DNA from 3 places in the Bartonella sp. bp_1 genome. Region 2 is predicted to be linked to each of the others. Evidence: predicted binding sites of a transcription regulator. Region 2 holds the regulator's gene; each other region holds the start of a gene.
What was found. The regulator LexA, encoded in region 2, represses DNA repair genes until DNA is damaged. The targets are predictions, from matches to a motif close to TGTTCNNNNTGTGTTCNG.
Positions count from the first base shown of each region.

Region 1: the regulator LexA is predicted to act here: its motif matches at 2,189-2,206, upstream of ACYZ97_RS11520 (DNA recombination protein RmuC).
Region 3: the regulator LexA is predicted to act here: its motif matches at 2,536-2,553, upstream of ACYZ97_RS06420 (ATP-dependent helicase).

Region 1 covers NZ_CM147851.1:2,298,799-2,303,040, forward strand. Annotated here, with positions in the region: gene ACYZ97_RS11515 (autotransporter domain-containing protein) at 1-876, shown strand, start outside; gene ACYZ97_RS11520 (DNA recombination protein RmuC) at 973-2,178, opposite strand; gene def (peptide deformylase) at 2,294-2,821, shown strand; gene fmt (methionyl-tRNA formyltransferase) at 2,821-3,750, shown strand; gene truA (tRNA pseudouridine(38-40) synthase TruA) at 3,752-4,242, shown strand, end outside.
Region 2 covers NZ_CM147851.1:878,944-883,185, reverse strand. Annotated here, with positions in the region: gene ACYZ97_RS04385 (Rne/Rng family ribonuclease) at 1-1,209, shown strand, start outside; gene lexA (transcriptional repressor LexA) at 1,365-2,069, shown strand; gene rimO (30S ribosomal protein S12 methylthiotransferase RimO) at 2,177-3,490, shown strand; gene ACYZ97_RS04370 (RidA family protein) at 3,506-3,853, shown strand; gene ACYZ97_RS04365 (arginyltransferase) at 3,948-4,242, shown strand, end outside.
Region 3 covers NZ_CM147851.1:1,284,443-1,288,684, reverse strand. Annotated here, with positions in the region: gene ACYZ97_RS06420 (ATP-dependent helicase) at 17-2,500, opposite strand; gene ACYZ97_RS06415 (hypothetical protein) at 2,604-3,056, shown strand; gene ACYZ97_RS06410 (serine/threonine protein kinase) at 3,013-4,110, opposite strand; gene ACYZ97_RS06405 (ribbon-helix-helix domain-containing protein) at 4,138-4,242, opposite strand, start outside.

The sequences.
Region 1 (4,242 bases), 1.0 Mb from region 2:
AGTTTGAATTTCGGTGCCGATCAGGTCGCGATGATTTCTGATTATGTTTTGCCGATGAATGTCAAGAAAATCGCCGATCCGGTTGAAGGTGTTGCCTTTATACAGGGCAGCGGTTTCAAACAGAGGATTGATACCGGCAGTCATATTGATAATGATGGTTATCATCTTATGGGTGGCGCAGGTATCCGTTATCATCAAGATGCCGGTAATCTACTTGCCACGGTTTTTATCGAACATGGTGACGGAGATTATGATTCCTATAATGGCGGCATCCATGGCAAGGGTGATGTCAGCTATACAGGCGCTGGTATTTATCTCAAACAGAGTTGGGACAATGGCTGGTTTGTAGACGGTACATTGCGTATGGGCAAGGTTGAACGCGATTTTTCCAGTCATGATATGGTTGATGGCTCGTTTGGTGACAAGAAATCCGATTATTATGGTTTCCATCTTGGCGGTGGTAAAGCGGTTTCATTATCCGATCAGGACCAGCTTATCCTGAATGGCCGTTTGATGATGACTCGGATCGAGGATGAAACTATTCATACCCGCGCCGGTGAAAAGCTTGCATTTGATGAGGCAACATCATTACGTACGCATGTAGGTGCGCGTTATGAACGTTTGATGACATCGCAGGCAAAGCTCTATGCCGGTGTGGCATGGGAGCAAGAATATGATGGTGAAACTGGCGGCAAGCTTGATGGCTATAAGATAGACGCCCCTGATTTTTCAGGCGCCAGTGCAGTATTCGAAGTCGGTGCAAAATTTGAACAGAAACCAGGTGAAGCAGGTTGGGTCGCCAATGTCGGATTGAATGGTGTGGCTGGTACGCGTGATGCGGTTTCTGGTAAAGCCGGCCTTGGCTATCGTTGGTAGAGTATGATCTTAATTCCTATCAACGAGGCATAACCTATAGCAGATTACTGAAAAGTGAGAACTAGGTGCAGACAAGGCGGATGATAAGATAAATACTCAATGCATGTCGTTTGAATCCGACAAAACACGGTATGTATGAGGGGGGTTATCTTGTTGTTCGCCATTATCGGCTGATTGGAGTTCAAGACTTTCAATGCGCGCACTGCGTCTTGTGATCTTGGATGATGAGATCAATATATCGTCGATATCCTTGTCGGCCTGTTTGAAATGGGTTTGCAGTTTACGTACCCGTTCATCGAGTCGGCCAATATCTTCCATCAATTTGGTAACTTCCGATTGGATAAGATGTGCCTGTTCACGCATCCGCGCATCTTTCATAATGGCCTGGACAACCTGTATCGATAACATCAGCAGGGATGGAGAGACAATGATGACGCGCGCGCGCAATGCTTTTTGTACAAGAGCTTCAAAATCTTCATGAATTGTAGCAAAAATCGATTCAGATGGCACAAAAAGAAAGGCATTGTCCTGTGTTTCTCCGGCAATCAGATATTTTTCTGAAATGGCCTTGATATGGATGTCCATATCGTTGCGGAACTGTTTTTCAGCGACCAGTTTGATTTCTGGGCTGGTTGCCTCGCGCATGGCATTCCATGCTTCGAGTGGAAATTTGGCGTCAATCACCAGTGAGGGTGCTTTATTGGGCATAAAGACAAGGCAATCCGGTCTTGTGCCGTTGGAAAGCGTTGCCTGAAAGGAATAGGCATTATGCGGCAGGGCGTCGGCAATAATTGCTTCCATACGGCCTTGCCCGAAAGCGCCGCGGGTTTGTTTATTGGCCAGAACATTTTGCAATTGCACGACCTGTCCGGCCAATGATTGGATATTGTTTTGCGCTGTATCGATAACGGCAAGACGTTCTTGCAGCCGGGCCAGATTTTCATGGGTCGATTTGGTCTGCTGGTTGATGGTTTGACCAAGATTGCCGGTCATGGTCGTCAATTGCTCTCGGATGGACTGGTTGAGTTCGGCCTGTCGTTTGCCGAATATTTCCGCCATGGTCTGCATACGGCCTTGCATTTCAGCCTGTGTTTGCAACAGTGCATTCATATGCAGTTCGCTGTCGCGTGCCCGCTCAGCAGCACGTGCTTCCAACAGTAAGCGGCGTTGGTTGGTCCGGCTGATAGAGATGAGCAGAACAATGACGGCTATGGTCAAAAGGCCGAGCAAAAACAAGGTCAGGCTAATTGGCACACCAAAAAGAGTAAAAAGAGCTGTATCGGATAAAGACGAATCGTTCATGGTGATAATTTATCCGTTTTTTGTTTTGAAAGCGATCTATTTGCATTCCATGCGGGTAATTGACCTCATGCGAGGGATTGATTAGAGCTTGCATAGAAAGTTTCAGGAGCTCAAAATGTCGATCAAGCCTATTGTTATTTTGCCCGATACTGTTTTGCGTGAGGTATCAAAGCCTGTTGACGATGTGAATGATGCCATTCTCAAATTGGCCGATGATATGCTGGAAACCATGTATGATGCACCGGGTATAGGCCTTGCAGCCATCCAGATTGCTGTGCCGCTGCGGCTTCTGGTGATTGATGTTGCCGGTAAGGATGAAGAACCCGCACCCCATGTTTTTATCAATCCCGAAATTTTATGGACATCGGACGAGCGGAATGTCTATGAGGAAGGATGCTTGTCTATTCCTGAATATTATGCCGAGGTAGAACGGCCAAAACGGTTGCGGGTCGGCTATATCGACCGGAATGGTAAGCAGGCTGAAATCGAAGCCGATAATTTGATGGCAACCTGCTTGCAGCATGAAATCGATCACCTCAACGGTGTTTTGTTTATTGATCATATTTCCAAGCTGAAACGTGATATGGTTATTCGTAAATTTAAGAAACTATCCAAGGAAAAAGCCAACCAGGGGATTTTATAATGGCATTGCGGCTGGCTTTTATGGGGACTCCCGATTTTTCGGTGCCGGTATTGCAGGCGCTCCATGATGCCGGTCATGAAATTGTTGCTGTCTACAGTCAGCCGCCCCGTCCCGCCGGTCGTCGTGGCTTGGAATTGACCCCCTCACCGGTTCATCAATGTGCGCAGGCTCTTGGTATCGAGGTACGTACCCCGAAAAGCCTGAAAGGGGAGGACGAGCAGGTGCAATTCAATGCACTCGGCTTGGATGCGGCTGTTGTTGTCGCTTATGGATTGTTGCTGCCTAAAGCCATTCTCGAGGCACCTAGATATGGTTGTTATAATGGCCATGCCTCTTTGTTGCCGCGCTGGCGTGGAGCGGCACCGATACAGCGGGCAATTATGGCTGGTGATAATGAAACCGGCATGATGATCATGAAAATGGATGAGGGACTTGATACCGGTCCGGTCGCAATGACACGAAAAGTTGCTATTGCCGCGGATATGACGGCAGGCCAATTGCATGATGAATTGTCACAAGTTGGCGCTAGTTTGATGGTCGAAGCGATGGCGGCCTTGGAAAAGGGCACGCTTGTTCTGACACCGCAGGCAACAGAAGGTTTAACCTATGCGGCTAAGATTTCCAAAGACGAGACGCGGATTGACTGGTATGAGTCAGCCGCTATTGTACAAAAGAAAATATGTGGTCTTGCACCTTTTCCCGGTTCTTGGTGTGAAATGGAAATTGGCGGCAAGCGTGAACGTGTAAAATTGTTAGGCGCTTGTTTGGCGACAGGTGAAAGTCTTGGGGTTGGGTATATTGAGGCCGACCAGCTTGAGATTTCTTGTGGTGAAGGGCGTATACGCATTACAAAGGCACAGCGTGCCGGCGGCAAGCCGCTTGCAGTGCAGGATTTTATCCGTGGTGCAGCAGTCAGTGCGGTTTATTGAGATGGCACGTTATAAGCTGACAATTGAATATGATGGCACGCCTTATGCCGGATGGCAGCGTCAGGACGGTCATCATAGTGTGCAGGCGGCTATCGAACAGGCTGTTTTTAAGTTTACGGCCGAAACCATCAGTATGACAACGGCAGGGCGTACCGATGCCGGTGTACATGCCCTTGGACAGGTTGCCCATATTGATCTTGCAAAGGTTTGGCGTACCGATACGGTGCGTGATGCCATCAATGCACATCTTATGGCTGCGGGTGAAACTGTGACTATTCTATCGGCCGAGGCTGTTGATAATCATTTTAATGCACGGTTTTCAGCTATCAAGCGTCATTATCTCTATCGTATTCTCAATCGCCGTACACCTTCGGCACTGGATGCTTTGCGTGTATGGTGGGTTCCTAAGACGCTTGATGAGGCGGCTATGCATGAGGCGGCTCAAAGGCTTTTGGGGCAGCATGATTTTACCACTTTTCGTGCTACACAATG
Region 2 (4,242 bases):
ATGAGCCGGCAGCGCATTCGGGCTTCCGTTCTTGAAAGCACAACCCAGCCCTGCACCCACTGTGGCGGTACCGGGCATGTGCGTTCAGATTCTTCACTGGCCCTTCATGTCGTTCGTACGATTGAAGAATACCTTCTACGCAATGGCCATTTTGACATTACGGTCCGTACACCTGTTTCTACCGCTCTTTATGTTCTCAATCATAAGAGAACAGTCCTAGCGGATCTGGAAAAACGTTTTGGTCTTGTTATCAACTTCGAAACAGATGAAAGCGTTGGAAACCAGCATCTTATTATCATCAAGGGGGCTGAGGCAACCGGCACGCCCGCTGCACCAATCCAGCTTCTGCCGGTTGAAGAAGAAGACCCAATCGAGGATATCACTTTCGAGGACGAAGAAGAAAACAACGAACAGACAGAATCACATCGTCCGTCGAGAAACCGCCGTCGCCGTGGACAACGTGGCGAGCGCCATTCTGATAATGAAAACGGGCACAACCAGAATATTGAATCATCTGACAGTGAACGTGAAGAGGACCGCCGCCGCCGTCGTCGTCGTGGACGTCGCGGTGGACGCCGCAATCGGGATGGTGAATTTGATCGTCGTCGTCTTCCCTATGCAGAACCAGTCGGTGCATTTGCCGAACAGGCTCTGCGTGAAGTACGCGAAGCACGTCGCCGCCGTCATGCACCAGCAGCTGAGCCTGTCGGCAACCTTGATACATTTATTGCACCTGACCAAGTTTCTGAGCCTAAGACACAAACAAAGGCCAAGAAATCACGTCGCAACAACAAGACAGCACCATCGACACAAGAGATAGTCGACATTGCTGTTGCAGAAACACCTATAGAAAACATCAGTGAAGAAGCGCCTAAAAAACGTGGCCGCAAAAAAGCTGCACCCAAGCAGGCAGAAGTCACAATTGAAGTAGAATCTGATATTAAAGAAATTGAAGAATCTGCCAAGAAAACAAAAAAAGCAGTAATTAGACGCAGTAAAAAAGCAGCTAACGAGACAATAAAAGATCAAGAGCCTGCAACTAACTCAACAATTGATCCTCCCAAGAAGACTACGCGCACCAAAAAAGCTGCATCTAAAAAGACAACAGAAGAAGCTATAAGCGAACCCGTTGTCACATCTTCAAACACCGAACCGGAGGCCGAAAAGCCCAAGCGTGCCGGCTGGTGGCAAAGAAAAAGCTTTTTCTAATAAGTCTAAAAATATGAATAGAGAGACCTTGGGTCTCTCTATTCATTATCAAATATCCCATTTAAAATTAATTTTTTTGAAACCCTTGCAGAACAATAATGGAACATATAGTGTATGTTCTTGTTTTGTTTTCATTGATTCTGTTGGGGACCATTATGCTGACACGCAAACAACATGAGCTTTTGTTGTTCATTCATGACCGCATGAAAGAGACGGGCATTCCCCCTTCTTTCGATGAAATGAAAGAAGCTCTTGATTTGGCTTCAAAGTCAGGCATTCATCGCTTGATTACTGCTTTGGAAGAGCGTGGCTTTATACGCCGTTTGCCTAATCGTGCTCGAGCATTGGAAGTTGTACGTCTTCCTGACTCCATTGCTCCAGGCTTGGCACCAGCTGGTGGTTTTCGTCCTAGTCTGGTTAAAAACACTGCACCTGCCCAAACCAAAATGGCAATGCCTACCGATATGGAAGAAGCTGCCAATGTCAATGTTCCCTTGATGGGACGCATTGCTGCAGGTGTTCCAATCTCAGCCATAGAACATCAAACAAATACACTTTCCCTACCTGCCGATATGATTGGTGGCGGTGAACATTATGCGCTTGAGGTTAAAGGCGATTCCATGATTGAAGCCGGTATTTTTGATGGTGATACCGTTATTATTAAAAAATCAGACACGGCAAGTCCAGGAGAAATTGTAGTAGCCCTTGTTGATGATGAAGAAGCAACATTGAAACGCTATCGTCGCAAAGGAGCGTCCATAGCACTAGAAGCCGCCAATCCTGCTTATGAAACGCGTATTTTTGGGCCAGACCGGATTCGCGTTCAAGGAAAACTTGTTGGCCTGATCCGACGTTATTAAGACTACTTTTATGACGATGGGCATTTATTGCTTGCCTGTTTCCTATGTGTTATGGGCAACAAACGAATTTTTCACTTGCCTAACCGGTTTCTATGTCAGGATAACTCATGCCTTCACCAAGAATAAGTTTTGTTTCATTGGGCTGCCCTAAAGCCCTGGTGGATTCCGAACGTATTATTACCAGCCTGCGTTCTGAAGGGTATGAAATATCCCGTAATCATGAAGGTGCGGATCTTGTGATCGTCAACACTTGCGGATTTCTCGATTCTGCCCGGGATGAATCATTGGCTAATATCGGTGAAGCCATCAAGGAAAATGGTAAAGTTATTGTAACAGGCTGCCTTGGTGCCGAGCCTGATATTATCCGTAAAGCACATCCCAGTGTTATGGCGATTACTGGCCCGCAAGCCTATGAAAGTGTGCTTAATGCAGTTCATGAAGCCGCGCCACCCATCCATGATCCGTTTGTCGACCTTGTGCCAGAACAAGGAATTCGCCTGACGCCCCGCCACTATGCCTATCTCAAGATTTCCGAAGGCTGTTCCAACAGCTGCAGTTTCTGTATTATTCCGCATCTTCGCGGCAATCTTGTATCTCGTCCGATCGCAGATGTATTACGCGAAGCAGAAAAACTCGCTAAGGCAGGTGTCAAAGAACTGCTTGTCATTTCACAGGATACAAGTGCTTATGGCGTTGACTTAAAATACGCTAGTAGCACGTTTAAAGATCGTGAAATACGTACTAAATTTCTAGATTTGGCTACAGAACTCGGTGAAATGGGCATATGGATTCGTATGCACTATGTCTACCCTTACCCGCATGTTGATGATGTTATTCCTTTAATGGCAGACGGCAAGATACTTCCTTATCTTGACATCCCCTTCCAGCATGCTTCACCAACAGTATTAAAAAACATGAAGCGTCCTGCCCATCAGGAAAAAACAAGCAGGCGCATTGAAAAATGGCGAGAAATCTGCCCAGATCTTGCTTTGCGCTCTACCTTCATTGTTGGCTTTCCCGGTGAAACAGATGATGATTTTGATATGTTGCTGCACTGGTTGAATGAAGCAAAAATCGAACGTGCAGGTTGTTTCAAATATGAACCTGTTCATGGTGCACCCTCCAACGCATTAGGATTGTTAGAGGTTCCAGATGACGTAAAGGAAATGCGTTGGCGCAAATTTATGGAAACCCAGCAAAAAGTTTCGGCCAAGCTACTCAGCAAAAAAGTTGGCAAACGACTGCCTGTCATCATCGACAAAGCCGATGGCACACAGGCAATCGGTCGCAGTAAATATGATGCACCTGAAATTGATGGCAATGTGCACATCACATCACGCCGTCCGCTGAGACAAGGGGACATCGTAACAGTAAAAATAGAAAAATCAGATGCTTATGACCTTTATGGTATAGCTGTATAAATAAAAGGAAAGACAATGACGATCACCAGACTTGAATCCAACAACCTTATGAGTGCAGTCGTTAGCTATAACAAGATGGCATTTTTAGCCGGACAAGTCGGGGAAAATGGTGGGGATATTACCAAACAAACACAGGACGCTCTGGCAGAAGTCGATCGCCTTTTAGCCAGTGTAAATAGCGATAAATCCATGATCCTCTCAGCGACAATCTGGCTGAGCGATATGAGATATTTCGAAGCAATGAATGCTGTATGGGAAAAATGGGTTGATCCTAACAATACGCCTGCACGCGCAACTGGCGAAGCCAAATTGGCGTCCCCTGATTATCTGGTTGAAATTATTGTAACGGCCGCCACACGCTAATAAAAATAAAACAACACGCTGGCCATAATCATTCTACATTATATGACAACCAAGGTGTTGCAGTTTTTGACATCATATCTGGATATCGGACAGAATGAGCGAACACGAAACGGTAAAACCGCAATTCTATTTGACGGCACCGCAACCGTGTCCTTATCTTGACGGGCATTTTGAACGGAAAGTGTTTACCCATCTTTCTGGTCCATTTGCCTGTGATATCGGCAACCTGCTCAATCAAGGTGGTTTCAGGAGATCCCAAAACATAGCTTATCGGCCAGTTTGTGAAAACTGTCAGGCATGCATATCCGTGAGGGTATGCGTTGCTTCCTTTTCCGCGGACAAATCAATGAAACGCATTGAAAAACGAAATCACAATATTCTCTCAAACC
Region 3 (4,242 bases), 410 kb from region 2:
CCCATTTTCTAAGTAGTTATGTTTTTTTCTCGACAAAAGAATCAAGAACGCGCTTTTGCCCTGCTTTATCAAAATCAATGGTCAGCTTGTTACCATCGATGACAACGATATTGCCATTGCCGAACTTCATATGGAAAACACGATCACCGATCGTGAAGGCTGAAACTGTGGAAGAAACCGATTTGGCTAATAATTCCCCATCGATTGTTTTTGCCTTTGCAGAGCCTTTTCCTGCTCCAAAACCGGAATCGACCTCGCCATAACCGATGCGTTCTATATGGGCGCCTGAACGCGTTCCCCAATTGTTGCGTGTCGCATCATTGGCGTTTTTCTGTGCCCGCTGCCATCCGGGTGTTGAGTAATTGTTCTCAAATGGGTCTTGCCGGTCAAAACGCGATTGACCATAGCCGCCATATGATGTTTCTACCTCGGCGATCTCGACATGGCTTTCGGGCAATTCTTCGAGAAAGCGTGATGGTACGGTCGTTTGCCAAAGGCCGTGGATACGACGGTTGGAAACGAACCAGATATGTAGATTTTTTTTGGCTCTTGTCAGGCCAACATAGGCGAGGCGGCGTTCTTCTTCCAGCCCCGAACGCCCACCTTCGTCAAGAGAACGCTGATGAGGAAACAGACCTTCTTCCCAACCGGGCAGAAAGACTGTGTCAAACTCCAGCCCCTTTGCTGAATGAAGCGTCATGATATTGACAGCATCAAGATCTTCGTTCTGCTCTGTATCCATGACCAGCGATATATGTTCAAGGAAAGAGCGCAGGCTTTCAAAATTCTCCATCGAGCGGATTAATTCTTTTAGATTTTCAAGGCGTCCTGGAGCATCGGCCGATTTGTCATTTTGCCACATGGCTGTATAGCCCGATTCATCAAGCACCATTTCTGCCAGTTCTGTATGGGGCGTGTTATCAAGCAAGTTCTGCCATCGGCGGAAATTCTCGACGACCGATCGCAATGCACTGCGGGCTTTTGGCTTTAGTTCGTCGGTTTCGATCATTTCTGCAGCGGTTGCCAGCATTGGTAAACCACGCAATCGCGCCGTGTCATGTAATTGGCGGATTGTCGCTTCTCCAAGACCGCGCTTGGGGGTGTTGACAATACGCTCAAAGGCAAGATCATCAGCCGGTTGGGTGATAATCCGCATATAGGCAATCGCATCACGGATTTCCATGCGCTCATAAAAGCGTGGGCCGCCAATAACGCGGTAGTTGAGGCCCAATGTTATAAAACGGTCTTCAAACTCACGCATCTGGAATGAGGCACGCACCAATATCGCCATATCGTTCAAGGCATGGCCATGGCGCTGCAATTGTTCAATTTCTTCGCCAACGGCACGCGCTTCTTCTTCTGAATCCCATGCCGCATGAACCTTGACCTTGTTTTCATCGGCGTTATTGCGATCGGTAAAAAGTGTTTTGCCAAGACGTCCCTCATTATGTGCAATCAGATGGGAAGCCGCGCCCAGAATATGGGCGGTCGAACGGTAGTTACGCTCCAGCCTGATAACGGTGGCACCAGGAAAGTCCTTTTCAAAGCGCAGGATGTTGTCGACTTCTGCCCCACGCCAGCCATAAATCGACTGATCATCGTCACCGACACAGCACAGATTGACTTTTTCTTTTTGTGGACGTTGCGCAAGTAAGCGTAACCATAAATATTGAGCCGTATTGGTATCTTGATATTCGTCGACAAGAATATAGCGAAATTTTTTATGGTATTCGCGTAATATATCGGGATGGTGTTGGAAAATGCGGATCGGGTGGAGTAGCAGATCACCAAAATCGCAGGCATTGAGTGTTTTCAATCGTTCCTGATAGGCATGATAAAGTTCACGTCCGCGACCATTGCCGAAGGAGCGGGCATCACCTTCCGAAATTTGGTTGGGTGACAGCCCTTTATTCTTCCAGCCATCAATCATCAGTGCCAATTGACGCGGCGGCCAGCGTTTGTCATCCAGCCCTTCGGCCTGAATGAGTTGTTTGAGCAGACGGTTGACATCATCGGTATCAAGAATAGAGAAATCGGTATTGAGGCCGGTAAGTTCGGCATGGCGTCGCAATAGCTTGACGCCAATTGAGTGAAATGTGCCAAGCCACGGCATGCCTTCAATGGCACCGCCGACCAGATCGCCAATACGATGCTTCATTTCCCGTGCCGCCTTGTTGGTGAAGGTGACGGCCAAGATTTGGCTGGGATAGGCGTGGCCGAGAGATAAAATATGGGCGATACGTGTGGTGAGAACGCGTGTCTTTCCGGTGCCTGCACCGGCAAGAACCAGAACAGGCCCTTCTGTTGTTACAACAGCCTGACGTTGTTCAGGATTAAGGTTTTGAAGATAGTCGGGTTCTTTTTGGGTGGCTTGGCGTGCAGCCATAGCACGGGCGGCGATTCCGCCTCCTGTTACATGATTCGTAGATTCCCCACCTGATAGTACTGGTTTGGGGGACTCATCATCGAAAAATGGTATATCATCGGGAAAATCGCTCATGGTGGTGATTTAAATCTTTTATAGCGGGAATGCTAGGTTCTTGTTTTGTTTTACACGCAAAAACATGCTAGCCAATGCTGGATGGAACCGGAAATGATCATAAATGCAGGCGATAGCTGTCTTTCTTCTTTATCTGGCGAGTTTTAATGCTCTTATGTCATATGTCGGTAATACCTGTACGATGGGGGATGCCGATGTTGCAGAGCTTATTGTGTTGTCGGTCATTCTTTTTCTTGTTGCTGCGGGTATCCTACTTTGGCGTGGTGCAGGAACACTGACAAAAATATGCCTGCTGCCGCTTGGCCTTTTCTCATTCTATCTGATTTATCTTGCTTGGGGATTTTATAAGTTTGCCGTGGTCGAAGGAATAGGATTTTGCGCGGCTATTTATCCAGGCTATGGTGCGGATGATATGCCGATAACGTTCGCAGAAAAACGGTTGGCCATTTTATGGCTTATCTATGCGCTGGCGTTTGCTGTTTTATGTCTATTTATTTTATGCCGAAAAAATATTAATGCCGGTTCGTCTCATATTCCCAGACGCGACGGTCGGTAAAGTTAAGGCGCTTGGTTGCGATGGTTTTTATAATATGGCCCATTTCCGGTTCACGCTCGATCAAGGCTTCCAGATCATTGACTTCATTCATGGCGATAAGTTTCAATATGTCATCGCGTATTGTACCGTCAGCGCGTCGCGGTAATTCTTTTACCGGCTGGATCAGTTCGACCTTTTGTCCTTTGAGAAGCGGACGAATGGCTTTTTCATCAAGTTCTGTCTCGACAAAGGCATAGAGGCCAACCCCCTTGGCAGGCAATGAATAGGTGGCTAGTGCAAAATCGTGAATTTTGTCGTTATTCATGAAAGCTTCACGAATAAGTGGTCCTTGGTCCTGAATTCGATCGCCTGTTCCTTCACCATCTGACCAGTTAAAAACACCTTTGGTCCAGAAATTATAAAATCGTTTGCCTGTTGCCATCCATAAACGTGACGGCCATGAGCGTTGTTTGGCAATGCGTTTTTCGGTTGGTGACATCAAGCTCTTTGCAAAGCTTTTTTTCTGCTTGATCAGGTGGCGAAAATCTTCGTAGGCAAAATACCGGTATAGGAGGCCACGTCTTTTATGAACGCTGGCAAGCTGGAAGTCGATAATTGCAGCTTCACCTTCTGGTGTCATGAGCCAGTTTTGTGGTTTGGCAAGATCGTTGTGGGTGATCCCCATACGCCGCATATTGCGTAAGATTTTATGGGCACTCAAATAAAATTCACGATGGTCGGGTCGTGCCAGATGCAAAGGCGTTCCTTCCGTCCATGAACGGTATAGGCCATCGCGGTCGACGGCAATCAGTTGCGGTACACCTTTCAGACCGCGCACTTTTTTCAAGCCGCGGATTTCACGCTTTGCCAATATCCATGCCAAGGGGCGTGACCACCAAGGTGATGCGGTAACAATACGACGGATGATACGCGTTTCTGGATCATTGATAAAATAACCGGCCCGTGTTTCTGAAAAGACATCACGCTTCAATACAGCTGAGACAACAAACTCTGGCAGATCAGCTGGATCTGGCAGGGGTGGGGTAGGGCTATGCTGATCTTGAAAATGTTCCATATAGACGCGTTAGCTTGTTCGCTCGTTTTAATCAAGCAACCGGTTAGGTTGTTCATGGCTTTCTAACGCATGGCGTAAGACATAAAGACGCAAAGCCGATGAAAGATTAACGCCGGATTGTCTCGTCACGTC